Regions from separate parts of the Mesorhizobium sp. P3_A2 genome, predicted to be linked through region 2. Evidence: predicted binding sites of a transcription regulator. Region 2 holds the regulator's gene; each other region holds the start of a gene.
The links. The regulator PhoB, encoded in region 2, activates phosphate uptake and scavenging genes when phosphate is short. The targets are predictions, from matches to a motif close to TGTCATNNANCTGTCAT.
Positions count from the first base shown of each region.

Region 1: AC1DXM_RS05370 (DUF1045 domain-containing protein) is a predicted target of PhoB. The motif match lies at 1,857-1,873, and genes of this name have one in related genera.
Region 3: AC1DXM_RS29165 (acid phosphatase) is a predicted target of PhoB. The motif match lies at 5,972-5,988, and genes of this name have one in related genera.
Region 4: AC1DXM_RS03140 (alpha-D-ribose 1-methylphosphonate 5-triphosphate diphosphatase) is a predicted target of PhoB. The motif match lies at 1,507-1,523, and genes of this name have one in related genera.

Region 1 is NZ_JBFUGC010000002.1:187,775-195,672, forward strand. It holds gene AC1DXM_RS05365 (alpha-D-ribose 1-methylphosphonate 5-triphosphate diphosphatase) at 1-1,077, opposite strand, end outside; gene AC1DXM_RS05370 (DUF1045 domain-containing protein) at 1,111-1,818, opposite strand; gene iolB (5-deoxy-glucuronate isomerase) at 1,969-2,781, opposite strand; gene AC1DXM_RS05380 (DUF3329 domain-containing protein) at 2,787-3,017, opposite strand; gene iolE (myo-inosose-2 dehydratase) at 3,061-3,978, opposite strand; gene iolD (3D-(3,5/4)-trihydroxycyclohexane-1,2-dione acylhydrolase (decyclizing)) at 4,123-5,973, opposite strand; gene AC1DXM_RS05395 (bifunctional 5-dehydro-2-deoxygluconokinase/5-dehydro-2-deoxyphosphogluconate aldolase) at 6,008-7,898, opposite strand, start outside.
Region 2 is NZ_JBFUGC010000009.1:107,097-114,994, reverse strand. It holds gene AC1DXM_RS21115 (ATP-binding cassette domain-containing protein) at 1-788, opposite strand, end outside; gene AC1DXM_RS21110 (sugar ABC transporter permease) at 802-2,133, opposite strand; gene xylF (D-xylose ABC transporter substrate-binding protein) at 2,284-3,324, opposite strand; gene AC1DXM_RS21100 (ROK family protein) at 3,597-4,832, shown strand; gene phoB (phosphate regulon transcriptional regulator PhoB) at 4,864-5,553, opposite strand; gene phoU (phosphate signaling complex protein PhoU) at 5,570-6,274, opposite strand; gene pstB (phosphate ABC transporter ATP-binding protein PstB) at 6,316-7,140, opposite strand; gene pstA (phosphate ABC transporter permease PstA) at 7,158-7,898, opposite strand, start outside.
Region 3 is NZ_JBFUGC010000018.1:1,048-8,945, reverse strand. It holds gene AC1DXM_RS29200 (ABC transporter ATP-binding protein) at 1-230, shown strand, start outside; gene AC1DXM_RS29195 (ABC transporter ATP-binding protein) at 241-2,124, shown strand; gene AC1DXM_RS29190 (DUF6665 family protein) at 2,134-2,445, shown strand; gene AC1DXM_RS29185 (cupin domain-containing protein) at 2,468-2,812, opposite strand; gene petA (ubiquinol-cytochrome c reductase iron-sulfur subunit) at 3,128-3,688, shown strand; gene AC1DXM_RS29175 (cytochrome b) at 3,705-5,009, shown strand; gene AC1DXM_RS29170 (cytochrome c1) at 5,033-5,905, shown strand; gene AC1DXM_RS29165 (acid phosphatase) at 6,033-6,728, shown strand; gene AC1DXM_RS29160 (alpha-hydroxy acid oxidase) at 6,896-7,898, shown strand, end outside.
Region 4 is NZ_JBFUGC010000001.1:667,314-675,211, forward strand. It holds gene AC1DXM_RS03130 (alanine racemase) at 1-131, opposite strand, end outside; gene AC1DXM_RS03135 (D-arabinono-1,4-lactone oxidase) at 128-1,417, opposite strand; gene AC1DXM_RS03140 (alpha-D-ribose 1-methylphosphonate 5-triphosphate diphosphatase) at 1,731-2,906, shown strand; gene uxuA (mannonate dehydratase) at 2,919-4,103, opposite strand; gene AC1DXM_RS03150 (SDR family NAD(P)-dependent oxidoreductase) at 4,187-4,972, shown strand; gene AC1DXM_RS03155 (amidohydrolase family protein) at 5,028-5,864, opposite strand; gene AC1DXM_RS03160 (MDR family MFS transporter) at 5,916-7,445, opposite strand; gene AC1DXM_RS03165 (ABC transporter ATP-binding protein) at 7,656-7,898, opposite strand, start outside.

The DNA.
Region 1 (7,898 bases), on a different contig from region 2:
CACGCGCACCAGGTCGGCACGGCGGCCCGGTTCGATGACGCCGCGGTCGCTGAGGCCGATGGCCTCGGCCGGGTTCTTCGACACCATGGCGACCGCCTGCGGCAGGGAAATGCCTTCGACGACGTCGCCGAGGAAGAAGGCCGACTGGATCAGGCTGAAGGGGATGTAATCGGACGACAAGATGTCGAGCAGGCCGTCGCCGGCCAGCGCGCGGGCCGAAACATTGCCGGAGTGCGAGGCGCCGCGCATGACATTGGGCGCGCCCATCAGCACGCCGAGCCCGGCCTCCTTTGACGCTTTGGCGGCTTCCAGCGTGGTCGGAAACTCGGCAACGCGCACGCCTTGTTCAATCGCCTCGTCGACATGGCCTGATGTGGCGTCGTCATGGCTTGCCAGCACAATGCCGCGCTCGTTGCAGGCGGCTGATATCGCCACCCGGTTCGGTCCCGAATTCTTCGCCGATTCCGACATCCGCTTTTCGCAGAACAGCTTGAAGTCGCGATCGGTCAGCTTCAGCTTGCGCTGGTAGTAATAGGCGTAGGTCTCGAGGTTGACGAACTGGCGCTGCCCCGGCGCATGGTCCATCAGCGACGCCAGCCGCACGCGCTCGTCGCCGTCGAAATTGGCGAAGGCCTGCAGGCAGTCCGGCGCCGAAACCTCGCAGCGCAGATGCAGGAAGTGGTCGGCCCGAAGGCGATCCTGCGCCACGCTGTCCTCGATGGCGTCCGCGAGCTTGCGGATGTCGTCGGAGGTGAGATCCGCATCCTCATCCATGCCGACGCGCAAGGCGTCGAGCACGGTGGTGATCCCTGCGGTCGCCACCTGCGCATCATGGGCGAGCACGGCGGCGATCGGGTTCCAGCGCACCTTCGGCCGCGGCGCATAATGGCCTTCGAGATGGTCGGTGTGCAGTTCGACCAGGCCGGGGATGATGTAGTCGCCGCTCATATCCTCGCCGGTCCGCCCGGTGCCTGCGTCGATGCCGGCGATAAGGCCGTCGCGCAGCAGCAGCGATCCTTCGACGATCTCGTCGGCAAGCACGATGCGGGCATTGGTCAAAACGGTCTCGGCGGTCATCTCAGGCAGTCCTTAGGTTTTAAGGCGACGTGGTCAGGCAGTTTTCCGGGCCGCGCGGCGGCCGAGCGCATGATGGGAGAGCACCATGAACGGGGCGCCCGGTTCGGTTTCGACAAACAGCGTCAGCGCATCCACCAGCACCGGCTGCTGCAGCACCTCGGCGAACAGGCTGTCAATTGCTGCGCGCAGACGTAGGCTTTCCTGTGGCCCGGCCCGGCCGGACAGGGTCATGTGGAAGCGAAACGTCTCGAAAACATAGGGGTAGCCCCACTGGCAGAGATTGCGGAACTCGGCGGGTTTAAGCGAATCCGGGCTGCGCCGCTCGATTTCCGCCTCGGTGAGCGGCGCGCGAAAACGGTCGAAACCAAGCACGACATCATCGGCAAAACGGTTGAGCGGCGGCAGCGGGCCTTCGGGCACCAAGGCAAAGAAGCCGTCGATCTGGCTGACGATGAGACGCGGGATGGTGACCGTCGGCGTCGCTTCGGCAAAGACGTCCAGGGCAGCACGCAGCGAGGCTTCCGTCTCGTTCGGGGCCAGCCGGAAGGGGGCCTTCAGCGTCGCATGAAAGCCGTAGCGCCGCGCCGAGGCGGTGTGGAAGGCGACTTCGGCCGCCGACAGGTCGCCCACCGCTTCGCTCGGCCTTGTGGCGGCGCCGAAAGGGTCACGTCCCAGCCAGTTGGCGGCGATCCGCGCCAGTGGCTCGTCCTGCCTCGGGGTGAAATAGATGGCGTAGCGCATCGAAAATCCTCGTCAGCCCGCTGCCATAGGTGATTTCCATGACGGATTGACGAAGCTTTGAAGGGTTTTCGATGGCAAATCGACCCCATGGGTCGTTAGCCGACGATTTTTCCGAACTGGGCCAACAGCTTCCCCTGAAAGACAGGGTGGTCAGGCCTTCATCAGCCATTCGTGCTCGGGCGCGTTGTGGAATTTCCACGTCCGCTTCGGGCCGGCCATGACGTTGAGATAGTAGAGGTCGTAGCCATGGCAGGCGGCGCAGGGGTGGTAGCCCTTGGGCACCAGCACGACATCGCCGTCCTCGATCGCCATGGCCTCGTCGAGCTCGCGGGCGCCATTCTGGTCGGCGTCGGTATAGACGCGCTGGAAGGCAAAACCCTGCGGCGGGTTGAGGCGGTGATAGTAGGTTTCCTCGAGATAGGATTCGGCCGGCAGATTGTCCTGGTCGTGCTTGTGCGGGGGATAGCTCGATGTATGGCCGCCAGGCGTGATGACCTCGACCACCAGCAGCGAGTCGGCCGGCTTGCCTTCCGGCAGGATGTTGGTGACGTAGCGCGTGTTGGTGCCCTTGCCGCGCACTTCCTGGCCGAGATCGTCGGGCGCGATGACGCGAACCGACAGGCCGCCGCCCAGGCCCGGTGCCGAACAGACAGCAAGCTCGAGATCGGTGTCGGCGGTGACCGACCAGTCCGACCCCTCAGGGATGTAGACCGACCATGGCTTGCCCTCGAAGGGCGACATGCGCTCGCCGAGCAGGCCGAGTTCCTGACCACCGGCCTTTGCCGTACCCTTGCCGGTGACGAACACCAGGCAGACTTCGCGATCACCGGTCTTTCCCGAGGCGTTTTCGCCCGGCTTCAGCCGGTGCAGGTCGAAGCCGACATAGGTCCAGCCGGCGCTTTTGGGCGTGACATGGGCGACGCGGCCATGGCCCTTGTCGGCTTTGACGAGCAGTTTCGACATTGCGGTCATTCCTTCGGTTCGGCGCCAGTCTTCGGCTCGACCGGAGGCTTCGCCCCGTCGACCGGCTTGTAGAGATAGAAGAACTGCCAGACGGCGTAGGCGGCAAAGCCGAGCGCGATGACGCCCCAGAACGGTGTGCCGGAGGCGAATTCAATGATCGCCCAGATTACGCAGACGGCGACGACGGCAACGCGCCGCCACAGCGGCCGGAAGAATGGGTGCTCGTAATCTTTCATCGGGCCAATCTACAGCAAGCTGGCTCGGCGGTAACCCGTCGCATCAGACATTGGGAAAGCCTTGCGTCTCGACGGTGTAGCCGGCAGCGGTCATCACCCGCATCAGCTCCTTGTGACCTACCTGCGCCATCTTCAGCGGCGGATTCTTCTTCGGGTCCTGCTCGGCCTCGACGACAAACCAGCCTTCATAGCCATGGTCGGCGAAACGCTGCACGATGGCGCCGAAATCCAGCGAGCCATCGCCCGGCACAGTGAAGGCGCCAAGCGCCACGGCATCGAGGAAGGACTGTTTCGTGCGGTCGAGCCCGTCGATGACAGCCATACGCACATCCTTCACATGGACATGGTTGATGCGCTTGTGGTGGTTGTCGATGGCGCGCAGCACGTCGCCGCCGGCAAAGGCCAGGTGACCCGCATCGAGCAGCAGCGGAATGCCGTCGCCGGAATGGCGCATGAAGGCATCGAGTTCCGGCTCGGTCTCGACCACCGCCGCCATGTGGTGGTGATAGGACAGTGGCATGCCTTGCTCGGCGCACCATTCGCCGAACTCGGTCAGGCGTCTGGCATAGGCCTTCATCTCGTCGCCCGACAATTTCGGCTTGGTGGCGAGCGGTTTGGAGCGGTCGCCCTGGATCGAACGGCCGACCTCGCCATAGACGATGCAAGGCGCGTTGACCGCCTTGAACAGGTCGATCATCGGCTGGATGCGGTCCTTGTTCTTGCCCATGTCCTCGTCGACCAGCGTGCCGGAGAACCAGCCGCCGCACAGCGTGACGTCGGCCTTCTTCAGGATCGGCAGCATGACAGCGGGATCGTTGGGAAAACGCCGGCCCATCTCCATGCCGGTGAAGCCGGCCGAACGCGACTGGCGCAGGCACTCTTCCAGCGAGACGTCGTCGCTGAGTTCGGCAAGATCGTCGTTCCACCACGCAATGGGGGACATGCCCAGTTTGGCTTTCAAGTCGTCACTCCGGTTTTTTGTTCACCCTCCCCCCTGTGGGGAGGGTCGCTGCGAAGCAGCGGGGTGGGGGTGCGGCACAGACCCCCACCCGGACCTTCGGTCCGACCTCCCCACAAGGGGGAGGTAGGGGCTGGCGCATTTACTTCAATCACCAACACTCTGCATCTGCCGCTTTTCGTCATAGGCCTTGCGTGCCGCGTTGACCTGGCTGCGCGCGGAGACTTCCGGCACCGCTACATCCCACCAATGGCCACCGGCATCGGTGGAAACAAGCGGATCGGTGTCGATGACCAGAACGGTGGTGCGGTCGTTCTTTTTCGACTTCTGCAGCGCGTTTTCCAGGCCGGCGATTGATGGCACTTTTTCGGCGATTGCGCCCATGCTGGCGGCATGTGCGGCGAAGTCGATGTCGGGCAAGATTTCGTGGCGCGAGTCCTTCAGGAGATTGTTGAAGTTGGCGCCGCCTGTGGCTATTTGCAGCCGGTTGATGCAGCCATAGCCCCTGTTGTCGAGCAGCACGATGGTGAGCTTCAGACCGAGCATCACCGAGGTGGCGATCTCTGAATTCAGCATGAGGTAGGAGCCGTCGCCGATCATGACGACGACTTCCTCATCGGGCTTGGCCATCTTGGCGCCGAGGCCGCCGGCAATCTCGTAACCCATGGTCGAGAAACCGTATTCGGCGTGGTAGGAGCCGGGCGCGCCAGCCTGCCAGAGCTTGTGCAATTCACCTGGCAGACCGCCGGCGGCATGCAGCAAGGTCACGCCGGAGCCCAGGGCGCGTTGCACGGCGCCGATCACCTGCGCATCCGAGGGATAGGCGGCGTTGGTCGAGGCCGTCACCTTGCCGGCATCGGCCTGCCAGGCTTTCTTGCCGGTGGCCGAATTGTCGGTCCATGCGGAAGGCGCCTTCCAGCCCTTGAGCCCAGCACCGAGTTCGGCGAGCCCTTCGGCCGCATCGGCGACGAGCGGCAAAGCCCGGTGCTTGCCGGCATCGAAAGGCTGCACATTCAGCCCGATGATGGTCTTGCCGGAATTCTTGAACAGCGCCCACGAGCCGGTGGTGAAATCCTGCAGGCGGGTGCCGATGGCCAGCACGACATCGGCCTCTTCCGCCAGCCGGTTGGCGGCGGATGTGCCGGTGACGCCGACCGCCGCCATGTTGAGCCGATGATTGTCGGGCAGCGAGGATTTGCCGCCTTGCGTCTCGCAGACCGGAATGCCTGCGGTCTCGGCGAATTTTGCCAGTTCGTCCGATGCCTGCGAATAGAGCACGCCGCCGCCGGCGATGATCAGCGGCTTCTTGGCGCCCTTGAGCGCCGTGACTGCGGCCGCCAATTCATGGCGGTCCGGACGCGGCCGACGCTGGTGCCAGACCCGCTCGGCAAAGAAGCTTTCGGGATAGTCATAGGCTTCGGCCTGCACGTCCTGACACAGCGACAGTGTTACCGGGCCGCAATCGGCCGGATCGGTCAGCACCTGCATGGCCCGGCTCAGCGCCGGAATGATCTGCTCCGACCGGGTGATGCGATCGAAATAGCGCGACACCGGACGGAAGCAGTCATTGACCGTCGCCGTACCGTCGGAAAAATCCTCTGCCTGCTGCAGCACCGGATCGGGGATGCGGTTGGCGAAGACATCGCCCGGCAAAAACAGGACGGGCAACCTGTTTACATGCGCAAGCGCCGCCGCCGTCACCATGTTGAGCGCGCCGGGGCCGATCGACGAGGTCGCGGCCATGAAGCGGCGGCGGAAATTAGCCTTGCCATAGGCGATCGCCGCATGCGCCATCGCCTGTTCATTGTGGGCGCGGAAGGTCGGCAGTTCATCGCGCACCTGGTAGAGCGCCTCGCCGATCCCTGCGACATTGCCGTGGCCGAAAATCGCCCAAACGCCGCCGGAGATCGGCACTTTTTTGCCGTCGATCTCGGTCATCTGCTTGCTGAGAAAGCGGGTCAGCGCCTGCGCCATCGTCAGGCGGATTGTCTTGCTCATGGTATTTTCCTCCGCAGTCCTGCGTCGCGTCTTCTTATGCTGCTTTACGGCCACGCGCGGCAAGCCACGCTTCGGTCAACTGTTCGAAGCGCGCGGCCATGTCGGCGACGGCCTCGTCATCCGACATCTTGCCGGCCAGCCACTGTTCAGCGGCGTGGACAAAGATGGTGCGGCCGACGGCGAAGCCCTTGACGATCGGCGCCTTGGCGGTCGCGGCGAAGGCAGCTTCCAGCTCGTCCTGCGGCGCTTCCAGCCCAAGCAGCACGACGCCACGGCACCACGGATCGTGCTTGAGGATGACGGCCTCGATCTTGGCCCAGGCGCCGGCCGAGGCCTGCGGCTCGAGCTTCCACCAATCCGGCTTGATGCCGAGCGCATAGAGTTCTTCCAGCGCGCGCGGGATCGTGGTGTCATCGAGCTTGCCGTGCTTGCCGGCGATGATTTCGACCAGCAATTCGCGGCCGACCTTTCGCGCCGCCTCGAACAGCGCGCGCAGTTTCTGTTGCTGTTCTTCCTTGAGTTCTGCCGGATCGTCGGGATGGTAGAAGCACAGGCATTTGATGCAGTGGTCGACCGGCCATTCCACCAGCTGCGAGCCGATGTCCTGCGAGAATTCGAAGCGCAGCGGCCGCGAGCCTGGCAGTTCGACCGGGCGGCCGAGCCAGGCAAAAGGATGGCGCGCGAATTCGAACATCGCCTCGCGGCCATGCTTCTCGTCGATCAGCATGCCGTAGCCATCACGGCCGGCGGCAACCTTCGCCGCTGCCTTGACCGCCAGCACCTTGAAATCGCGGATGCGCGCCGGATCGGCGCCGGTCTTGGCCGCCACATCCTCGAGCTGCACACGGTGGTCGCAAGCGAGCGCCATCATCGAGGGGATGTCGCGCCGACGCGTCGTCGCCCAATGGATGTGGTTGATCGCTTCGTCCTTGCGCAAAGCGAGGTACTTGCTGCCGTTCTTGAGGAAGAACTGCAACTCCTCGAACGTCGGATATTCCGGCGCGCAGAGCAGCCGGGACACGGCAAAGGCGCCGCAGGCATTGGCCCAGGTCGCCGACGTCGCATGGTTTTCACCACCCAGCCAGCCGCGCAGGAAGCCGGACATGAAAGCGTCGCCGGCGCCGAGCACATTGTAGATCTCGATCGGGAACCCCTTGCCGACGATGCCGTCTTCGAGGTCGTCGCTGATCGGCCCGTCATAGACGATGCAGCCCATGGCGCCGCGCTTCAGGACGATGGTCGCCGAGGACAGCGAGCGGATGGTTTTCAGCGCGCTCAGGCAATCATCGGCGCCGGACGCGATCATGATCTCTTCCTCGGTGCCGACGATGAGGTCACAATCGGGCAATACCGTCTTCAGCTGCGCCGAGACGCGGTCGGACTTCACATAACGTTCAAAACCTTCGGCATGGCCGGCGAGGCCCCAGAGGTTGGGGCGGTAGTCGACGTCGAACACCACCTTGCCACCCTTGGCCTTGATGATGCGGATCGCTTTGCGCTGGGCGGCGTCGCTGTTGGGTCGGGAAAAATGCGTGCCGGTGACGACGATGGAACGCGCCGAGGCGATGAAGGCCTCGTCAATGTCTTCCGGCGCCAGCGCCATGTCGGCGCAGTCGCTACGGTAAAAAATCATCGGCGAAACGCCTTCGCTCTCGACCGAAAGCAGCACCAGCGCCGTCAGCCGTTCCTTGTCGGTCTTGAGACCGTCGACATTGACGCCTTCGCGCCGCAGCTGTTCGCGGATGAAGCGGCCCATCTGCTCGTCGCCGACGCGGGTGAGCAGCGCCGAGCGCAGGCCGAGCCTTGCCGTGCCCACAGAGATGTTGGCCGGGCAGCCGCCGACCGACTTGGCGAAGGAGCCGATATCCTCCAGCCGCGAGCCGATCTGCTGGCCATAAAGGTCGACGGAGGCGCGACCGATGGTG
Region 2 (7,898 bases):
ATCTTCAGCGCGCCCGGCCCGGGAATGGCGCCAGGCGGACACTTGCCGAGGATGATCATGCCGAGCACCTCGTCCTGGGTGACGTCGGTGGTGCGTGCAGTGCCTACGACCTGGCCGTTCTTCATCACGCAGACGCGGTCGGCAAGCTCGAACACGTCGTGGATGTCGTGGCTGATCAGGAAGATGCCGATGCCGTCGGCCTTGAGTTGCTTGACCAGTTCACCGACCTGCGCCGTTTCCTGCGGACCAAGGGCCGCCGTCGGTTCGTCCATGATCAGGATGCGGGCGTTGAACAGGATGGCGCGCGCGATCGCCACCGATTGGCGCTGGCCGCCCGACAGCTTGATCACCGGCTCCTTGAAGCGCTGGAAACGCGGATTGAGCCGGCCCATGACCTTGCGCGCCTCGGCTTCCATGGCGACATCGTCGAGCGTGCCCCAGCCGGTCATCAGCTCGCGGCCGAGGAAGAGGTTGGCGGCGGCGTCGACATTGTCGGCCAGCGCCAGCGTCTGATAGATGGTTTCGATGCCGTATTTCTTGGCGTCGCGGGGGTTGGAGATCGAAGCCTCCTGGCCGTTGACGAAGATCTGGCCCGCGTCGCGCTTGTAGGCGCCCGACAGAATCTTGATCAGGGTCGACTTGCCGGCGCCGTTATGGCCGAGCAGCGCCACGACCTCGCCCGGGAAAAGATCGATGGACGCATCGTCGACGGCGCGGATGCCGCCGAAGGCGATCGAGATGTTGCGCATGTCGATCAGCGCTGTGCCCGTGGGAGCAGTTTTTTCCATGATCGTTCCTCCCCTAGACCCGCTTGCGGTAGACGGTGTCGAGCCACACGGCGATGACCAGCACGGCGCCAACGACGATGCTCTGCAGCGGCGAGTCGATGCCGAGCAGCACCATGCCGGATTGCAGCGACTGCATCAGAAGCGCGCCGAGCATGGCGCCCATCACCGTTCCGGCGCCGCCGGCCAGCGACGTGCCGCCGATGACGGCGGCGGCGATGACCAGCAGCTCGTCCAGCGTGCCCAGCGCGTTGGTCGACGCGTTGAGGCGGGCCGACGAGATCGCCGCGCTGATCGCCGCCAGCACCCCCATGATCATGAACACCTTCATGGTCACCCAGCGCGTGTTGATGCCGGCAAGTTCTGCTGCTTCCGGATTGCCACCGATGGCGAAGACATAGCGGCCGAAACGCGTGCGCTTGGTGATGAAGGTCATGATGATGCCCGTGGCCACCGCCATCAGCACCGGTATGGCGATGCCATGCGCGATAAACAGCCCGCCTTCGGGAAGGGTGATGCCGTTCTGCAGCGCATACTGGCGCACGATGCCGATCGGCCATGGATAGGAATTGGCGATCCAGACGGCGCCGAGGATGGCCGCGCAAGCGACCACGCCAAGCAAGATCTCAGCCCACACGGGGCGCAGCGGAAAGCTGAACCGCTTGCGCTGCGAGCGGCCGTTGAGCAGCGCGAAGGCAACCGCCGCACAGGCGACGATGCCGACGATCCAGCTGGCGGTAGCGCCGATCGAGCCGCGTGGTCCGCCACCCATCAGCTGGAAGGTGGCGTCGAGCGGCGCGACCGTGCGCCCGCTGGTGATCAGCCACGCCATGCCGCGCCACACCAGTAGGCCGCCCAGCGTCACGATGAAAGCCGGAACCTCCATATAGGCGATGATGAAGCCCTGGAACGCGCCGATCAGCAGACCAAGCATCACGCCGGCGGCCAGCGCGATGATCCAGAGCCAGGGATTTCCGAGCTGGAAGCCGATGACGCGAATGAGGAATTCGGCCTGCGCCACGCCCATGACCATACCGATCACGCCTTCGACGGAGCCAACCGAAAGGTCGATGTTGCGCATGACGATGACCAGCACCATGCCGGTCGCCATGATCGCGACCGAGGAGGTCTGCACCGACAGGTTCCACAGATTGCGTGGCGTCAGGAAAAGCCCGCCCGACAGGATGTGTATGCCGACCCAGATGACCAGCAGGGCGCCGACCATGCCGAGCATGCGCGTGTCGAGTTCGGTAGCCTTGAGGAACCGCCCGACGGCGCTGAGCTCGGATGCGCGCGCCCGGTCCGCGGCAGTGCTGGCGACCGGCTGATTAGAGGTCGTGTCGGTCATGCTATCCTCCCACCGGTTTGCCGTCTGGCGCGGATGCCGGAACATGGATGCTATTTGCTTTCCGTGGTCATTTGAAGCGGAAAGCCCTTGGAGAAACGCCGCGGCTTTTGGGCCGCGGCGCCGAGATTTCGAACCGATAGCGGTCCGGTTTTAGTTGCAGGCTGCAACGCTGCCGGCAGTGACGCCGGCGCAGACTTCGTCCTTCTTGATCCAGCCGGCGTCGATGACGACGTTGAGGTTGTCCTTGGTGATCGCGACCGGGGTCAGGAACAGCGACTTGACGGTGTTGCCGCCAGGTGTGGTGAAGTCCTTGGCGCCGGCAATGTCGCTCGTCTTCTTGCCGTCGGCCAGCTGCGAGGCGATCTCGGCGGCGTTCTTGCCGAGTTCGCGCGCATCCTTCCACACGGACACGGTTTGTGTGCCGAGCGCGATGCGGTTCAGCGCGGCATGGTCGCCGTCCTGGCCGGATACCGGAACCGTGCCGGCAAGACCCTGCGCCGTCAGCGCGGCGACGACGCCACCGGCGGTGCCGTCATTGGCCGCGACCACCGCATCGACCTTGTTGTCGTTCGCGGTCAGGAACTGTTCCATGTTCTTCTGGGCATTGGCCGGCAGCCAGCCATCCGTATAGGCTTCGCCAACATTCTTGATCTTGCCGCTGTCGATGGCCTCTTTCAGCACTTCCATCGAGCCGGCGAACAGGAAATCGGCATTCGGATCGGCACCCGAGCCCTTGATGAAGACGTAGTTGCCTTCCGGCTTGGCCTTGAACACTTCGCGGGCCTGCATGCGGCCGACTTCCTTGTTGTCGAAGGTCAGATAGAAGACGTCCTTGTTCTCGATCAGACGGTCATAGCCGACGACCGGAATGCCTTCGTCCAGCGCCTTCTGCACCGCCGGGCCGATGGCCGAGGCGTCCTGCGCCAGGATGATCAGCGAGTTGGCGCCCTGCGAGATCAGGCTCTCGACGTCGGTCAACTGCTTGCCGGGATTGGACTGCGCGTCGGCGGAAATGTACTTGTCGCCGGCCGCCTCGATCGCCGCCTTCATCGCCGCTTCGTCGGTCTTCCAGCGCTCTTCCTGGAAGTTCGACCACGACACGCCGATGACCTTGTCCTTCGCCTGCGCGACCGACACCAGCGTCAGCGACATGGCGACACCCGCCAGCATGGCGGCTGCAAATCTGTTCATGATAATCCTCCCTGCGCCGCGCGCGGCGCGACAAAACTGGCCCGAAGGCCGGCACACAGAGGCTCTATTTTTTCGAGCCTCGAAAAAATACTGGTCCAACGGCGAGGCGCTGTCAACATCGATTCTGATGGATTCTGATGGCTTCGCCGAATTTTTTCGAGACCCGCAATAAACAATGACAGCGCGGCCTGCTTCTGCCAATATTTGGCTGGCACCACCAAATGCCTCCACTATCATGAGGCGCGAGGAGGACCGGGAGGAAAACAAAAACGATGTCGGTTGGAATCCGCCACGATGATCTGCGTCGTCGCAACCGCGCGATGGTGATTTCGGCCGTGCGCCGGGCCGGCCAGCCGTCGCGGACCGAGATTGCGGCGACCACAGGCCTCAGCCATTCGACCATATCGGCGATCTCGTCTGATCTGATTCAAGAAGGCATCCTGGCCGAGAGCAAGCCTGGCGAGACCGGTGCGCTGAAGCGCGGCCGGCCTCAGGTCGGCCTTGGCCTCAACCCGGAGGCCGCCGCGGTGATGACCGTGGTGCTGTCGCTGAATTTCCTTTCCGTCACCGTCATCGACTATGCCGGCCAGGTGGTCGCCGAGGAGCAGCGCCGGCTGGATACGCTGACCATGCCGCGCGACGAGTTGATCGGCGAATGCACGGCAATCGTGCGGCGGCGGCTCGAGGATCCAGACCTCGATGTTCAGAGCATCGCCCGCATTGCCATGGGCATCCAGGGCATCACCGATTCGCAGGCGCGCGCCATGCTGTGGTCGCCGATCACGCCGCTGACCGACATTGCCTTCGCCGACATACTGGAAGCGGAATTCGGCATTCCGGCCACCATGGAAAACGATTGCAACATGATGGCAGTGGCGCTGCAATGGCGCCAGCCTGAGCGCTACCGCGACAATTTCATCGCTATCCTGCTCTCGCATGGCATCGGCATGGGGCTGGTGCTGAAGGGCGCGCTGTTCACCGGCACCCATTCCTCGGGCGGCGAGTTCGGCCACATGATCCACCGGCCCGGGGGCGCGCTGTGCCGTTGCGGGCGGCGCGGCTGCGTCGAGGCCTATGCCGGCAACTACGCCATCTGGCGCAGCGCCAAAATGATGAGCGAGGATGCCGAACCGGTCGATGTCGGCGACGCCGACATGCGGGCGCTCGCCGCACGTGCCCGCGAGACCGATGGCCCCGAGCGCGAAGCCTACCGCAAGGCCGGCGAGGCGCTTGGCTTCGGCCTCGGCAGCCTGTTCGCGCTGATCGATCCAGCACCTGTCGCCATGGTCGGAGTCAGCGCCGCCGCGTTCGATCTGATCGAACCGGCATTGCGCGAAGCGATTGCTCAGACCGCCGGCGGCCAGCACTCGAAATCGATCTCCTTCGACACCGAGCCCAACGAACTGCCGCTGATCCGCGAAGGCTGCGCCATGCGCGCGCTCAGCTTCGTCGACCAAGAGATTTTCGCACCGGGGATTCAAGCGAAGACGGGCAAGCACGTCGCCTGAGAGGGCCGGCGACGGCACGGCGCGCCGGGCCTTAGTCTTCCCGGATTGCGTAGCCAGCGCCGCGGATGGTGCGGATCACATCGGGCATGCGACCATTGTTGACCGCCTTGCGCAGGCGCCCGACATGCACGTCGACGGTGCGCTCGTCGATATAGATCGTCTCGCCCCAGACATTGTCGAGCAGCTGGCTGCGCGAGAACACGCGGCCGGGATGGCGCATCATGAATTCGAGCAGGCGGAACTCGGTCGGTCCGAGCCTGATTTCGCTCTTCTTGCGGTAAACGCGGTGCGATTCACGATCGAGCACGATGTCGCCGACCTTGAGCACGCTGGAGAGCACTTCCGGCTTGGCGCGGCGCAGCAGCGCTTTCACGCGCGCCATGAACTCCGGCGTGGAAAACGGCTTGACCAGATAGTCGTCGGCGCCGGTGGACAGGCCACGCACACGGTCGCTCTCCTCGCCACGCGCGGTCAGCATGATGATCGGCAGCCGTTCGGTCTCGGGCCGCATGCGCAGCCGCCGGCAGAGCTCGATGCCGGACACCGCCGGCACCATCCAGTCGAGCACCAGCAGGTCGGGAACGTTTTCCTGCAGCCGGATTTCGGCCTCGTCGCCGCGCGTCACCACCTCGACCTGGTAGCCTTCGGATTCGAGGTTGTAGCGGAGAAGCACGCCCAGCGGCTCCTCGTCCTCCACGACCATGATGCGTGGCGCGATCATCAGCAGTTCACCCTTGTCAGGCCGAAGTGGCCATCGCCGTCTCGTCCTGCTTCGGGCGATTGGCGGGCAATTGCTGGCCGGTCAGCACATAATACGCATTTTCAGCGATGTTGGTGACATGATCACCGATGCGCTCCAGATTCTTGGCGCAGAACAGGAGATGCGTGCAGGCGGTGATGTTGCGCGGGTCTTCCATCATGTAGGTCAAGAGTTCACGAAACACCGACGTGTATTTGACGTCGATACGTTCGTCCTCATTCCTGAGCTTTGCCAGTGCTGCCGCATCCGCGGCGGCATATTCCTCGACCACCCCTTGCACCTGGATCAGCACCAGCTGCGCCATCGCATCGATGGAATGCGAGAGGTCGCGCGGCGTGACGCTGAGGCCCACGGTGCCGACGCGCTTGGCGATGTTCTTGGCGAGATCGCCGATGCGCTCGAGGTCTCCGGCCATGCGGATCGAGCCGACCACGGCACGCAGATCGTTGGCCATCGGCTGGCGCTTGGCGATGAGCGTGATGGCGCGATCGTCGAGTTCCCGCTGGCGCGCGTCCATGATGGCGTCGTCGGACACGACACGTTGCGCCAGCGCATTGTCGGAATTGAGCAACGCTTTGGTCGAGCCGCTGACCATCGACCCGGCCAGATCGCCCATGTCGCGGATCAGCTTGCTGATCTGGCCCAACTCTTCATCGAAGGAGGCGACGGTATGTTCACCCATGATCCTGATCCTCGTGCCTGAAAATTCAACCGCTGGACGGCTCAGCCGAAGCGGCCGGTAATGTAGTCCTGGGTGCGCTTGTCGTCGGGATTGGTGAACATCTTGTCGGTGGCGCCCTCCTCGACGAGGTAGCCGAGGTGGAACATCGCCGTGCGCTGCGACACGCGCGCCGCCTGCTGCATCGAGTGGGTGACGATGACGATCGTGTAATTCTGGCGCAGCTCGTCGATCAGCTCCTCGACACGTGCGGTGGCGATCGGGTCGAGCGCCGAGCAGGGTTCGTCCATCAGGATCACTTCCGGCGACACCGCAATGGCGCGCGCGATGCACAGGCGCTGCTGCTGGCCGCCGGACAGTCCGGTGCCGGGCTCCTGCAGGCGGTCCTTGACCTCGTTCCAGATCGCCGCCTTCTTCAAGCTCGACTCGACGATCTGGTCCATGTCGGACTTGCGCTTGGCCAGCCCATGGATGCGCGGGCCGTAGGCAACGTTCTCGTAGATCGACTTCGGGAAAGGATTGGGCTTCTGGAACACCATGCCGACGCGAGCCCTGAGTTCGACGACGTCGATGTTCTTGTCGTAGATATCGTCCTCGTCGAGCGTGATCTTGCCGGTCACCCGCGCCGAATCGATGGTGTCGTTCATGCGGTTGAGGCAGCGCAGGAAGGTCGACTTGCCGCAGCCGGACGGGCCGATCAGCGCCGTCACCTGGTTCTGGCGGACGTCGAGATTGACGTCGAACAGCGCCTGCTTCTCGCCGTAGAACACGCCGACCTTGTCGCCGCGCATCTTGATGACTTCGTTCGATTTGGCGTTCATTTTGTCGCCCACTGCGTTTTCAAGGGACTGTTCGGTCATGATGTTCATACCAAATTGCCTTTTTTCTACCAGCGCCGCTCGAACCGGCGCCGAAGCACGATCGCGGTGATGTTCATGGCCATGAGGAAGACGAGCAGAATGATGATGGCGCCCGACATACGCTCGACAAAAGCGCGTTCAGCCTCGTTCGCCCACAGATAGATCTGCACCGGCAGCGCGGTCGAGGGATCGAAAGGCGTCTTCGGATAGTCGGCGACGAAGGCAACCATGCCGATCAGAAGCAGCGGTGCTGTTTCGCCAAGAGCGCGCGCCAGGCCGATGATCGTGCCGGTCAGGATGCCGGGAGCGGCAAGCGGCAGGATGTGCTGGAACACCATCTGCATCTTGGAGGCGCCGAGGCCGAGCGCTGCCGAACGGATCGATGGCGGCACCGCGGCAAGAGCGGCGCGCGTCGCGATGATGATGGTCGGCAGCGTCATCAGGGTCAGCACCAGACCGCCGACGAAAGCGGCGGAACGCGGCATGCCGAGGAAATTGATGAACACGGCAAGGCCGAGCAGGCCGAAGACGATCGACGGCACCGCCGCCAGATTGTTGATGTTGACTTCGATCAGGTCGGTGAAGCGGTTCTTCTTGGCGAACTCCTCGAGATAGATCGAGGCCGCGACGCCGATCGGCAGCGCCAAAAGCAGCACGATCACCATCATGTAGAACGAGCCGATGATCGCCACGCCCATACCCGACGTCTCGGGCCGGCTGGAGGCGCCGTAGGTGAACAGGCCGGTGTTGAAATGCTCGGCCATCAC
Region 3 (7,898 bases), on a different contig from region 2:
GCAAGACCGTCATCGCCATTGCGCACCGGCTGTCGACCATTGCGGCGATGGACAGGCTCGTCGTCCTCGACAAGGGCCGTGTCATCGAGGAGGGGTCGCACGAGGAACTCGTCGCCAGCGGCGGGCTCTACGCGCAGCTCTGGCAGCGTCAGTCGGGCGGGTTCCTGCTCGACGACGGCCCGGTCGACGCCGCCAATGACGCTGTGGCCAAGGGAGAAGCCGCAGAGTGATGACGTCAGCATGATGACAGCCGTCTATCGCTGGTTCGAGAACTGGGTCTATCCGTTCAGGGAGCCAGCGAATCTTCGGCCACCATCAAGCGTCGGCGGCTTCCTCTGGTATTATGTCGGCCAGGCGAAGTTCGCCTTCTTCGCCATGCTGGTCATCGGCGGCATAGCGCCGCTGATCGAGGCCGGGCTGTTCTACTTCGTCGGGCGGCTGGTCGATATTCTCGACCAGCTTCCCGGTGAACGCAGCTGGCATGCGCTGTGGACCGCTGCCGGGCCTGAGCTTGTCTTCATGATCGCGGTGGTGCTGGTCATCCGCACCGTCGTCGTCGGCCTATCGGCGTTGGTCAACGAACAGACGATCACGCCGGGTTTCTACAATCTGGTGCGCTGGCAGGCGCACCGGCACGTATCGCGCCAGTCCTACACCTTCTTCCAGAACGATTTCGCCGGCCGCATCGCGACGAAAGTCTGGCAGGCGGGGCAAGCGACCGGCGACCTGATGGAGAGCTTCATCGAGGTCATCTGGTTCATGCTCATCTATACGGTGACGACGCTGGCGCTGGTCGCTGGGCTGGATTTGCGCCTGGCCGTGCTGGTGGTGCTCTGGATCCTCGCTTTCGCCTGGCTGGCCAAGCTCTATCTGCCCTCGATCCGCAGGCATGCCGAGGCCACGGCTGAAGCTGGTTCGATGATCAATGGGCGCATCATCGATTCCTATTCCAATGTGCAGACGCTGAAGCTGTTCTCGGCCGATGGCGACGACCGCTACATCAAGAACGGCTTCGACATCTATCTCGACGCGCTACGGCCTTTCACCCGCCGGCTGACCGGCGTGCGCATGGCGCTGACGACGCTGTCGGGCATCATGATCACAGCGATTGGCTGCTTTGCCGTCTATCTCTGGGTCGAAGGGTCGATCACCGTCGGCGCCGTCGCTTTCACGCTGTCCCTGGTGCTGCGGCTCAACATGCTGCTCGGGCGGGTGATGATGCAGCTCAACGGCATTTTGCGAAACCTCGGCGTGCTGGAGAACTCCAAGGCGCTGATCTCGCAGCCTCTCGGCCTCATCGACGCGCCCGATGCGAAGGAGCTTGTCGTCGCCGGCGGCCGCATCGATGTGAAGAATGTCGAGTTCCACTATGGCAAGGGATTCGGCGTGCTGAACGGCATCAACCTTGTCGTCAAGCCGGGCGAAAAGGTTGGGCTGGTCGGACCGTCCGGTGCGGGCAAGACGACACTCGCCAACCTCATCCTGCGCCTCTACGACCTCGAGAGCGGACAGATCACCATTGACGGCCAGAACATCGCTGAGGTGACACAGAATTCGCTGCGCGCCAATATAGGCGTGGTCAGCCAGGACACGGCCCTGTTTCACCGCTCGTTGCGCGACAACATCAAGCTCGGCATGCCGGATGCAACCGACGCCGAGGTGATCGCGGCGGCGAAGAAGGCCGAGGCTCATGATTTCATCCTCGGATTGCGCGACAACCGGGACCGTGCCGGCTACGAGGCCTTTGTCGGTGAACGCGGCGTCAAACTGTCGGGTGGCCAGCGCCAGCGCGTGGCGATCGCCCGCGTCTTCCTCAAGGATGCGCCGATCCTGATCCTCGACGAGGCGACCTCGGCGCTCGATTCCGACATCGAGGCGGCGATCCAGGAGAATCTGACGCGGCTGATGGAGAACAAGACGGTGATCGCCATCGCGCATCGGCTGTCGACCATTGCAGCGCTTGACCGGCTGGTGGTGCTGGACGGCGGCCGCATCGTCGAACAAGGCACGCATGATGAACTGGTGGCGCAGGATGGGCTGTATGCGCGGCTGTGGAAACGGCAGTCCGGCGGCTTCCTCTATCACGAGGAAAGCGTGCTGGAAGAGACGCGGCCGGCGGAGTAAAACGCGATCATGTCGGTCAGAATGCCCTCGAATTTTGGACAAAGCAGCGCGCAGGAGAGCGCGCTGGACCTGCTCGGCCACGAAATCCTGGCCGAAAAAGCGGCCGCCCTCGGCCGCACTGGCCAACGTGTCGAGGAAACGCTGAAGAAGCTGCGCGAGAATCGTGAGCAAGACCAGCGCGCCCGGCTGCTGAAGGAAGCCGCCGCGGCAGTGCACGCCTATTTCATCCAGCGCGAACTTTGCGGCTTACGCCGGCATGAGTCGGTGATCCGCGAATACGACATCCCAAGGGCGGTTCTGGTCAGGCTCGGCGCCAGCTAGAGATCATCGCCCCGGCAAACGATCATTCCAGCCATTCGGTGATGAAACTGCCGCTTTCGTGGATGTCGGTCGATTCAAGTGGGCCTGGGCCGAGATTGGTAAATTTGTGCGGTGTGTTCGGCGGCACGACGAGGATTTGGCCGGCTGTGGCCTCGATCTGCTGGTCGCCGATCGTGAACAGGCCGGTGCCCTGGCGGATGATGAAGATCTCGCAATAAGGATGCGTGTGCAGTCGCGGGCCGCCGCCGATCTCCGCCTGGTAATTGAAGATCAGGCAAGAGTTGGAGCCATGGGCGGCGAGTTGCAGTTCGCCCTGCCAAAGGCCGGGCGTCCTGGTCCAGGTCTCGCGGTCGATGATGTGTGCCATGCCAGCGAGACTAGATCACGGCAACCTGTCCTGTCGAGACAGGTGGGGAGCCTCGGATTTGCTGATATTTCCCTGTTGTTTAGCCGCCTTTGCCGGCCTTTGGACATCTGGCCGACTGACGCGCTCTTCTGTCCCCGCGACAATCTGCCCTTGTGGCCTCACCCCGCTGGACAAAAACGGGCTTCACGCATAAACCGAAATCCAAATGCCGGAGGAATTCGCTAGCTTGTTCGCCATGCGCTGTCGGGCCGGCGCGATGGAGCGGGGAACAAAGCTCGACCGCCGGCTCGGAAGAGGCGAAAGGATCAGGCACCCGTGAGCGCAACCGATACCCAGGATCCCAACCGTCGTGATTTTCTCTACGTCGCCACCGGCATGGCCGCAGTGGTCGGCGCAGGGGCCGTCGCCTGGCCGTTCATCGACCAGATGCGCCCGGATGCCTCGACGCTGGCGCTGGCCTCGGTCGAGGTCGATGTTTCCTCGCTGACGCCTGGCATGTCGCTGATCGTGAAATGGCGCGGCAAGCCGGTCGTGGTGCGCAACCGCACCGAGCAGGAGATGAAGGACGGCGAGGCCGTCAACCTTTCCGACCTCAAGGATCCGATTGCCCGCAACGCCAATCTGCCGGCCGATGCGCCGGCGACCGACGCCAACCGCACCACGCCCGGCAAGGAAGCCTGGATGGTGATGGTGCAGGTCTGCACGCATCTGGGCTGCATTCCGCTCGGCCAGGAAGGCGATTTCGGCGGCTGGTTCTGCCCGTGCCATGGCTCGGTGTACGATACCGCCGGCCGTATCCGCAAAGGCCCGGCGCCGGAAAACATGGCCGTGCCGGTATTCAAGTTCATTTCCGATACCAAAATCCTTATCGGTTGAGGCAGGGGATATTTCGATGAGCGAGGGACACTCGACCTATACGCCCAAGACCGGTATCGAACGCTGGTTCGACGCCCGCATGCCGCTGCCGCGCATGGTCTACGACAGCTTCATCGCCTATCCGGTGCCGCGCAACCTCAACTATGCCTGGACCTTCGGCGGCATCCTGGCGATCATGCTGGTGGCGCAGATCCTGACCGGAATCGTGCTGGCCATGCACTATACGGCCGACACCAATCTCGCCTTCAATTCGGTCGAGAAGATCATGCGCGACGTGAATTCGGGCTGGTTGTTGCGCTATATGCATTCCAACGGCGCCTCGTTCTTCTTCGTAGCCGTCTACATCCACATCTTCCGCGGGCTTTATTACGGCTCCTACAAGGCGCCGCGCGAGCTGCTGTGGATCCTCGGCTGCATCATCTACCTCTTGATGATGGCGACCGGCTTCATGGGCTATGTGCTGCCCTGGGGGCAGATGAGCTTCTGGGGCGCCACCGTCATCACCGGCTTCTTCAGCGCCATTCCGCTGGTCGGCGACTGGATCCAGCAGCTGCTGCTTGGTGGTTTCGCCGTCGATAACCCGACGCTCAACCGCTTCTTTGCGTTGCACTATTTGCTGCCGTTCATGATTGCCGGCGTCGTCGTGCTGCACGTCTGGGCGCTGCATGTGGTCGGCCAGTCGAACCCGACCGGCATCGAGGTCAAGTCGAACACCGACACCGTCGCCTTCACGCCCTATGCGACCATCAAGGACGCATTCGGCATGATCGTGTTCCTGTTCTTCTTCGCCTATTTCGTCTTCTACCTGCCGAACTTCCTCGGCCATCCGGACAATTACACGGTCGCCAACCCGCTGAAGACGCCGGCCCACATCGTGCCGGAGTGGTACTTCCTGCCGTTCTACGCGATCCTGCGCGCCATCACCTTCAACATCGGGCCGATCAACTCCAAGCTCGGCGGCGTGCTGTGCATGTTCGGCGCCATCGTCATGCTGTTTCTGGTGCCGTGGCTCGACACCTCCAAGGTGCGCTCGGCGGTCTACCGGCCCTGGTACAAGCTGTTCTTCTGGCTCTTCGCAGCAGACGCCGTCCTGCTCGGATGGCTGGGCTCGCAGCCGGCCGAAGGCAGCTTCGTGTTCATGGCGCAGATGGCGACGCTGTTCTACTTTGCCTTCTTCCTCGTCATCCTGCCGGTGCTTGGCCTGATCGAGACGCCGCGCAGGCTGCCGAATTCGATCACCGAGGCGGTGCTGGAGAAGAACAAGGGTGCCGGTGGGGGACATCCGGCAGGTGCGAACGCCGCGCCGGAAACCAAGGGCTGAGCGAGAATCTAAGGGGATTTGGCATGAAAAAGATTCTCACCTCGCTTGCCCTGCTCGGCCTGTTGGCCGGCGGCATCGGAGCGGTCGGCAGCGTGGCGATGGCCGCTGAAGAGGCGCATAACGCGGCGGCACCGACGCATTTCCCGATCGACGAGCCGAAGGAAATGGACTGGAGTTTCGCCGGTCCGTTCGGCACCTACGACAAGGCGCAGTTGCAGCGCGGCCTGAAGGTCTACAAGGAAGTCTGCTCGGCCTGCCATTCGATGAACCTGGTGGCGTTCCGCACGCTGGAAGGCCTCGGCTATTCGGAAGCACAGGTGAAATCCTTTGCCGCCGAATACACCATCCATGACGGTCCCAACGATGCCGGCGACATGTTCGACCGGCCGGGTAAGCCGTCGGACCATTTCCCGGCGCCGTTCGCCAATGAGGAGGCGGCTGCCGCCTCCAACGGTGGCGCAGCCCCGCCCGACATGTCGCTGCTGGCCAAGGCACGCGGTGTCGAGCGCGGCTTCCCGCGCTTCGTCTTCGACATCTTCACCCAGTATGCTCAGGGCGGCCCGGACTACATCCATTCGCTGCTGACCGGCTACGACGAGACGCCGCCGGCCGGCATGGTGATCCCCGAAGGTACCCACTACAATCCGTACTTCATGTCCGGCGTGTCGCTGAAGATGCCGAAGCCGCTCTCGGACGGCCAGGTCACCTATGATGACGGTTCGCCGCAGACGGTTGACCAGTATTCGCGCGACGTCTCGGCCTTCCTGATGTGGGCTGCCGAGCCGCATCTGGAAGACCGCAAGAAGATCGGTTTTCGCGTACTGGTGTTCCTGGCTCTGTTCGGCGCCCTGGTCTATCTGACCAAGCGCAAGGTGTGGCAAGGCGTGGCGCATTAAGCGCTGCCAGCCACGTATCAAAAAAAGGGCGCCGAGAGGCGCCCTTTTGCTTTTCCGGAGGCGGCTTGTCACATAGCGGTCACCGCATCTGACGATCCTGTGCTGCCCTCATCAAAGGATCGCACCCATGAAAAGATATGCATCGCTCGCGGCAGGACTGCTGCTGCTCGTCGTCGGCTCGGCCGCCCAGGCCGAAGACGCAAAGCCCTTCATCACCAACAAGGATGTCGACCTGACGATGATCCTGCCGCCGCCGCCGGCCAACGACTCGGCTGAGACCAAGGCCGAGCTCGGCGCGGTGCTGACGCTGCAGGTGACACGCACGCCCGAAATGGAGGCCAGCGCCATTGCCGACGCCGAGGAAGACGTCTGGCGCTTCACCAATGTCATGGGGCCGAACTTCAACAAGGAAAAGCTGCCGAAATTCTCAGCCTTCTTCGATCGCGTCGTGGCCACCGAAGGCGCCGTCGTCGATCCGGCCAAGGATGTCTGGAAGCGGCCGCGTCCGCACCAACTCAGCGACCTCGTCAAGCCGGCGGTCAAGCTGTCGAGCTCCGGTTCCTGGCCTTCGGGTCATGCCACGGTCGGCACCATGATGGGCATCATCCTTGCCGACATGGTTCCGGAAAGGCGCGCCGAGATCATGGCGCGTGCGGCCGAATACGCCCACAACCGTGTGGTCGGCGGCATCCACTATCCGTCCGACGTCGAGATGGGCAAGATTTCCGGTAGCGTTATCGCCGCCGTCCTGCTCAACCGCGACGACTTCAAGGCCGAGTACGACGTGGCCAAGGCCGAGCTGCGTTCCGACCTCGGTATGTAAGCTATTCCCAACAGTCGGTTTTCGACAGCAAGGGGCGCCAGCGGCGTCCCTTTTTCGTTCATGGCTGTGGCCAAGCGGCAGTTTGGCAATTCACCCGTTGGCATGGCGGCATCGGATTGATATTCGACGCAGCGAGCTTCTTGCGCCATGGCATTTGGAAATCGATGATGCGGCTACGCGACTGTCACAACTTTTCCGATTTCCGGCGCATGGCGCAGCAGCGGCTGCCGGGGCCGATCTTCAACTATATAGACGGCGCGGCGGACGACGAGGTCACCTATCGCCGCAACACCGAGAGTTTCGAGCGCTGCGACCTCGTTCCCAATGTGTTGCGCGGTGTCAGCGAGATAGACATGTCGGTGACGGTGATGGGCCAGAAACTGGCAATGCCCGTCTATTGCTCGCCGACCGCCTTGCAGCGATTGTTCCATCATCAGGGCGAGCGCGCGGTGGCCAAGGCTTCGGCCAAGTTCGGCACGATGTTCGGCGTGTCCTCGCTCGGCACCGTCAGCCTCGAGGAAGCGCGCAAGATCAGCAGCAGCCCGCAGGTCTACCAGTTCTATTTCCACCGGGATCGCGGCCTCAACCGGGCGATGATGCAGCGGGCCAAGGCGGTTGGCGTCGAGGTGATGATGCTGACCGTTGACAGCATCACCGGCGGCAATCGCGAGCGCGACAAGCGCACCGGCTTTGCCATTCCCTTCAAGCTCAACCTTGCCGGCATGCTGCAGTTCGCACTCAAGCCGGGCTGGGCGATCAACTATTTCACCCATGAGGGGTTCAAGCTGCCGCAGCTCGACGAGCATGTCGACATGGGTGGCGGCACGATGTCGATCAGCCGCTATTTTACCGAGATGCTCGATCCGTCGATGACATGGGACGATGTCGCCGAGATGGTCAGGCTGTGGGGTGGTCCGTTCTGCCTCAAGGGCGTCATGTCGGTGGAGGATGCCAAACGCGCTGTCGAGATCGGCTGCAGCGGCATTGTGCTGTCGAACCATGGCGGCCGGCAGCTGGACGGCTCGCGGGCGGCCTTCGACCAGCTGGCCGAGATCGTCGACGCCGTCGGTGACAGGATAGACGTCATCATGGATGGCGGCGTGCAGCGCGGCACGCATGTGCTGAAGGCGCTGTCGCTCGGCGCCAAGGCTGTCGGCGTTGGGCGCTACT
Region 4 (7,898 bases), on a different contig from region 2:
GCGAACTTCGCCTTGATCGCGGCGATGTTGTGATCGAGCCGGTCGAGATCGAGCACCAGGCAAGGCTGAAAGATCCCGGCCGCCTTGAGCGCACCCGACAGTTCGGCGAAATAGGTGTCGGTCAGGCTCATGCCGCAACGCCGAGCAGCCTGGCCATGTAGGGCGTCACGAAACGGTTGTTCGGGTCCATCTCCCGGCGCACTGCCATGGCATCGTTCCAGCGTGGATAGAGCGTGCTCAGCTCTTTGGCGGTGAGGCTGTGCATCTTGCCCCAGTGCGGGCGGCCGCCGCGCTTGCGGAAGATCGGCTCGGCGGCGTTGAAATACGCCATCGGATCGCGCTCGGCGCCGTGATGGATGGCGATGGAACAGGTCGGGCGCTTGTAGAACGGGCTCAGCCAGATGTTGTCGGGCGCGACGACGCGAACTTCGATCGGAAAGTAGACCTCCGGAAACCGCGTCTCGAGCATCGCGATGATTTCGCCGAGCGCCGCCGCCCCCTCCTCGAACGGAAGGTGGTACTCCATCTCGTTGAACTTGACGTTGCGCTCGGAGGTGAAGACCTTCAGCCAGTCCTCGACATAGTCCTCGGCCGGCACCCTGGCGAAGGCCGAGCCGATGAGACGGCGGCGCAGCCACGGGAACCAGCTGAGATAATCGCGCAGTTTCCTCAGCGTGGTGACGGCATCGTCGTCTTCCGTCGGCGGGCGCACCGTCGACGGCGCTTCGGTGATGTCGCTGGCGATCAGCAGCGCCTGGCCGGAAAACGGCACGTAGTAGAACTCGGCCGAGCGATGCGCCGTCATGGTGCTTTCGAATTGCGCAAGCACGTCGGCGATCGGCGCTGTCCAGCGGCGGTGCCGCATGCGATAGCTCGCCATGTTGCGGATCGTCACTTCGGTGACGGCGCCGAAGGCGCCGAGCGAGGCGCCCATGGCTTCGATCATGTCGGCGTTTTGGGCACGGTCGAACTCCTTCACAGCGCCACGCCCGTCGACGATCTGCATCGCCTCGAGCTGGGTATGATAGGCGCCGAGCGTGATGCCCGAACCATGCGTGGCTGTGCCGAGCGCCCCGCCAAACGCCTGCTTGTCGATGTCGCCCATATTCGGCAGCGCCTGGCCGACGCCGTGCAGCAGCTTGGCCATCGTGCCGATCTTGGTGCCGGCGCCGACCCGCGCCGTCAGTCTTTCGGGATCGTGCGCCTTCAGGCCCTCGAAGCGGTCGAGCGACAGGATGGTTCCGTCATTTTTGACCAATGGCGTGAAGGAGTGGCCGGTGCCGACGAAGCGGACTGGACCGGCCGAGTTGCGAAGAGCAACGCTCAACGCATCGAGAGTCCGCGGTTCGGCAAAAGCCTGCGGCGTGGCCGTGACATAGCCCGACCAATTGCTCCACTGGCTGGTAGCCTCTCCCACAATCGCCTCCCTGGGACGGCCGGTTTGACCGGTCTTGATCGCTGCATGGAATAATATGATACATAGTCAGCTTTCTGAATATGATACATTGTCAGCTTTCTGTCAAGCTGGCAATCGAGCGGCAAGCGGTCTGAAGCCGGCTTGGAAAGAAAAGCGGCCGTCGGCTTCATGCCTCACGACTTTTCGCGTCAATCACCAAGCATATCATCGACTGTCATTTTTCGGGGGTAAGCAGCTGTTACGGGACGGCTGTCCCTCGGTCTTGCCGACTGGGAACCCGTCCTGAACCGCCTGTCCCCCGAAGAGAAATTGCATGTGGCTAAGTGAATTCGAAATTGTCCTGCGCGACCGCATCATCCCGAGCGGTGCCATCCGCATCGAAAACGGCCGGATTGCTGAGATCCGGAACGAGCCGGTCGAAAATGCCGACATCTCAGGCGGTGGCCGCCTGCTCCTGCCCGGCTTCATCGACATGCATGGCGACATGGTGGAAAAGGAAGTCGAGCCGCGGCTCGGCGTGCATGTGCCGATGAAGATCGGCATTGCCGAACTCGACAAGAAGCTCGCCTCCTGCGGCATCACCACCGCCTATGCCGCGCTCTCCTTCATCGGCGCCAGCATCACCAGCGGCGTGGCGCGCTCGGAAGAGCATACATCGGCGATCATCGACACCATTGCCGGCATGAAGGACCACCTGCTGGTCGATCACCGCATCCATGCGCGCTTCGAAGTCACCTTCACCCCGGCCATTGCCATGCTGCAGAAGCTGATGGACGCCGGCAGGCTGCATCTGATCTCGCTGATGGATCACACGCCCGGACAGGGCCAGTATCGCGATGTCGAGCTTTACATCGCCCGCATCGCCAAGGAGCGCGGCATGTCGGTTGCCCAGGCGTCCGAGGTCGTCGGCCATCGCATCGCCGGCCGCGAAGGCCAGGGCGATGTGCTCAACGCACTGCAAGACCTGTCGGCGCGTGCGCAGGCCAACGGCGTCGCGCTTGCATCGCACGACGATGACACGCTGGAGAAGGTGGAACTGGTTCACGGTCTTGGCGCCACGCTGAGCGAATTCCCGGTGACCCTGGAAGCGGCGCAGGAAGCCAGGAGGCTGGCAATGCACACAGTGATGGGAGCGCCCAATGCGCTGCGCGGCCAGTCCTATTCCGGCAATCTTTCGGCACGCCAGGCTTATGAGGCCGGGCTGCTCGACATGCTGGCCAGCGACTATCATCCGGCCTCGATCCTGCCCGCCGTGCTCGGCCTGGCGGAACTGCGCGAAGGCAGTCTTGTGGCGGCGGCAGCGCTGACGAGTGCCAATCCGGCCACGGCACTCGGGCTTACCGATCGTGGCGCCATCGAGACGGGACTGCTGGCCGATCTCGTCGTCGCCGATAGCCAGCCGGTGGCGCGGGTGCGAGCGACATTCCGCGCCGGCCGCATGATCTACAGCGACGGAACGCTGGGTCGGAGCCGGGATGACGAGGCATAAAGTCCAGCCCTGTCACGCCAGCCCGAACGTCTCCACGGCGCGCATGATGCCGCGCAGTTCTGCGAGGCCCTTCAGCCGGCCGATCAGCGAGTAGCCGGGATTGATCCTTGTCTTGCCGATATCGTCGGCAAGCAGATGGCCATGGTCCGGCCGCATCGGGATTTGCCAGTCGGCGCGCCCTTCCCTGTGGCGGCGCGCCTCTTCCTGCATTAGCGCCAGGATGACATGCGCCATGTCGGTGCCACCCTCGAGATGCTCGGCCTCGTAGAACGAGCCGTCCTTCTCGATGGTGATGTTGCGCAGATGGGCGAAATGGATGCGGTCGGCAAATTCCCTGACCATGGCGACAATGTCGTTGTCGGCGCGCGTGCCGTAGGAGCCGGTGCAGAACGTCAGCCCATTGGCCTGGCTGTCGACAGTACTCAAGATGAAGCGCGCATCCTCGGCGGTCGAAACAACGCGCGGCAGGCCGTAGAGCGAGAAGGGCGGGTCGTCGGGATGGATGCACATGCGCACCCCCTCCTCTTCCGCCACCGGAATAATCTCGCGCAGGAACCAGGCGAGGTTGTCGCGCAACTCCTTCGGCCCGATCCCCTCATAGTCGGCAAGCGCCTCTCGAAAACTGTCGCGGTCATATTTGCGCTCTGTCGCCGGCAGGCCGGCGATGAGGTTGCGCTCGATCTGATCGATCTTCTCGGGCGGCAATTCCTTGAGCCGCTTCTCCGCCTGCGCAATGCGCGCCGGCGTGTAGCTTGCCGCACCGTTCTTGCGCTTCAGCACGAACAGATCGTAGGCGGCGAAATCGATCGCATCGAAACGCAGGGCGTAGCCCGTCGTCGGCAGCCGGTAGGCGAGATCGGTGCGGGTCCAGTCGACCACAGGCATGAAATTGTAGCAGATCGTGGCGATGCCGGCCTTGGCCAGCGCGCGGATGCTATCGCGATAGTAGCCGGCATAGCGCTCGCGTTCCGGCGCGCCGATCTTGAAGGAATTGTGGACCGGGATGCTCTCGACGACCGACCAGGTCAGTCCGGCTTCCTCGATGATGTGCTTGCGCTCCAGCACGTCGGCTTCAGGCCACGCCCTGCCGTCGTAGATATGGTGAAGCGCCGAGACCACGCCGGTGGCGCCAGCCTGCTTGACATGATCGAGTGTCACCGGATCGTCAGGTCCATACCAGCGCCAACATTGTTCCATTTTCGGCTTTCCTTCTGCGAGAGGTTGGCAACTTATTGTTGGACCGCGACGGGAGTCGATAGAAAAGGAAGGAGTTTTCGAAAATGACGGATTTCGAGGGCAAGGTGGCCCTGGTGACGGGGACGACCGGCATTGGCCTGGCGACCGCTAGGCGCCTTGCGGCCGGCGCCGCCGCAATCATCGCCTGCGGCATCGACCGCGTCGCCAACGCAGCGATGAAAGCCGAGCTGGAAAGCGCTGGAGCAGCAGTGCTGGTCATCGACACCGACGTCTCCGTCTCCGACCATGTGCGCGACGCGGTGGCGGCCGGCGTCGCGAAATTCGGCGGCCTCGACGTCATCGTCAATTCGGCGGCGGTGCACCCCTATGGAACCGCGACGACGACCGACTGGGAAACCTGGAACCGGGCAATGACAGTCAATGTCGGTTCGATCTATCTGACGGCGCATTTCGGCATTCCGGAAATGATCAAGCGCGGCGGCGGCGCCATCGTCAACGTCGCCTCCGTGCAGGGCTTCGCCTGCCAGCAGAACGTCGCCGCCTACGCCACCACCAAGGGCGCCATTCACACGCTGACGCGCTCGCTGGCGCTCGACTATGCGGCGGCTGGCATCCGCGTCAATTCGGTGAGCCCCGGCTCGATCCGCACGCCGATCCTGGAAAAGGCCGCGCGTGGCGAGAGCGGCAGCGATGCCGATGTCGAAGAGGCCTACAAGCGCTTCGGCGCGGCGCATCCGCTCGGCCGCATCGGCGAACCGGAGGAAGTGGCCGAGCTCATCGCCTTCCTGTGCTCGTCAAAAGCCGGTTTCTGCACCGGCGCCGACTACAGGATTGATGGCGGCCTGACGGCAGGCATTGGCGTGAAGTAAGGCTGTGATGGCGTTCTGCACGCTTGCCGGCAATCGCGAACCTTGTCCGATCGCCCTATAGCTTCCACATCCGCCTGGCATTGCCCGACAGCAATTTCATCCTCTCCTCGGGGCTGGCGCCCGCGATCAGCGCGTGCGTCGCCGCCACCCAGGTCGCGAGCCCTCCGCCAAGCGTGCACACCGGCCAGTCGCTGCCCCAGACGACGCGATCCCAGCCGAAAGACCCGATCGTGTGTTCGACATAGGGACGCAAGTTCTCGACACTCCACGAGCTGGGGTCCGCATAGGCCACGACGCCCGAAATCTTGCCAATGACATTGGGGCGCCGCGCGATCTCGGCCATGTGCTCGCGCCATGGGTGCTCGGCGCGGCCTTTGATATCGGGCACGCCGCAATGGTCGAGAACGAACTGGACGTCCGGCGCGAGATCGGCGAGCGCAATCGCGCGTGGAATCTGATGCGGCAGGACCACAAGATCGAAGGTCAGCCCGCTGCCGGAAAGCCGTTTGATGTTGTCGCGAAACAGCGCACTGTCCGAAAGCTCGTCCGGCATGACATGCAGCACGCGGCGGAACCCCTTGATGAAGGGATCGGCATGTTGGCGTTCGAGATAGGCGGCAAAGCCGCCCTCCTCTGGACGACAAGCGGCAATCGCGCCGCGCAAAAGACTGCCCGCCTGCCGCGACAGCGCCTTGACATGGCTGGTCTCGGCCTCGATGTCGGCTTGATCGACATCGACCTCCATATGCAATGCCGCCTCGATGCCGGCGCGGCGGGCCTGGGTCGCATACTCCTCATGCGGGAAATCGCGATTGAGCGCCGGTGCGCCGCCAAGCCAGGGATAGCGCAGCGCCGACAGATCGATCAGGTGCAGATGGGTGTCGATGATCATGCTTTCCCCGCGGCTCGATTTCGTATCGTCGCCAAATGGTCCAGGCCTGGTTCAATGCCGCTTCGGGATCTCTTTATCCTCGAGCAGCAGGGTCAGGCCCATGGCGACGAAGTAGAGCGCCGCCACCCAGATGAACATCACGTTGAACCCGCTGGAGTAATGGTCGAGCACCACTTCGCGGATCGCGTCCGGCAGGCTCGACGCAAGATGCGGGGTCAACCCGTTCAGGCCTTGCGGCAGCAGGGCAGCAGCATCGGCGGGGAGCTCTGACGTCTGCCGGTTCAGCGCCCAGATCATCACCGCGCCGTTCAGCGCCAGTCCCAGTGATGCTCCCAAGGTCCGCGCCTGGGTGATCAGCGACGTCACCGCGCCGATATCCTGCAGGGGTGCCGCCGCCTGGATCGCCACGATCAGCACCTGGAACTGCAGGCCCATGCTGATGCCGAACACAGCCATCATCGTCGCCAGCACCCAGATAGGCGTGTGCTGGTTGGTGACGACAAAGCCCAGCATCAGGAACCCGCCAATAGCCATCGCGACCACCGGCATCCATTTGTAGCGCCCGGTTGCGGCAATCACGCGACCGGCGACGATCGAGATGACCATCGACGTCAGCGACGCCGGCAGGAACAGGAAGCCGACTTCGGCCGGGCTTAGACCCGTCAGCGTCTGCATGTAGAGCGCGAAATAGAAGAACATGCCCAGCGTCACCGTTCCGGCGACCAGCGACACGCCGGAGACGATGCTGACCGTCGAATTGCCGAACAGCCGCAACGGCACGATCGGTTCTTCCGCCCGGCGCTCGACCATGATGAACAGGACGATGGCGACCAGTGCGAGAAGCGGCAGCACGAAGGTGATGAGGTCCGGCCCGGTGGGGTCGAGCACATGATAGCCCCAATAGACGATGGCCGTCGTACCGATGGCGAGCAGCGCGCCGCCGAGATAGTCGATGTGGTGCTTTCTCTCGTTGAACCGGCTGCGCATGGCGAAGGCCAGCACCGCCATCACGATAATGCCGATCGGCAGGTTGACCAGGAACACCCAGCGCCAGCCAAACAGACTGGTGATATAGCCGCCGGCCAGCGGACCGAGCACCGACGACAGCGCAAACACCGCCGAACTGTAGCCCTGGTATTTGGCGCGGTCGCGCGGCCCGAACAACTCGCCGATCATGGCGAAGGCCGAGACCATCAGCCCGCCGCCGCCAATGCCTTGCAGCACGCGCGCGGCGATCAGGCTCTCCATCGACCATGCCATGCCGCAGACCAGCGACCCTACGAGAAACAGGCCGATCGCCGTCAACACGACATTCTTGCGGCCATACATATCGCCGAGCTTGCCGTAGAAAGGCGAGACTGCGGCGGTCGACAGCAGATAGGCGGCACCCACCCAGCCGAACAGATGCAGATTGCCGAGTTCACCGGCAATGGTGGGCAAGGCGGTGACGACGATCTGCATGTCGATGGTCGCCATGAACATGGCGATCAACGCACCGAAATAGACGACCAGTGTCGTCAGATCGGGCCTGGCTTCGGCCTCCACGGGCGCCGCATCTGGCAGCGTCTGGTCGACAGTCATCGGGGTCTCCGTAACTTGGGGCGCGATTTATGTGCCCACAGCCAAGAGGTGTCAAATAGGCGATGACGCCATGCCTGGACGCAGTCCGTCCGGCTAACAGGAAGAGCCCCAGCGCCGGAAGCGCCCTCTCCTCCTCCCGCCCCGGCTCCTGCCGGAGGATGTCGACGTGCGGAAGCCTGACCGGAGGCATTGTTCACAGAGACGTTGAGATCAACTCGACGCCGTCTTGCCCACCCTTATCGCTGCTGCCTGCTTCGCTCCCATTCCGAGCAGCAGATTGTCGTCGGAGAGTTCGTCCCCTCTCGCCTGCCGGAACAGGTTCAGCATATCGGGAACGTCGAGGCTTTTGCGCTGGTCACCGGCAATATCGAAGACGATGGTGCCTTCATGCAGCATGACGGTGCGGGTGCCGTGGTCGAGCGCATCGCGCATCGAATGCGTCACCATCAGCGC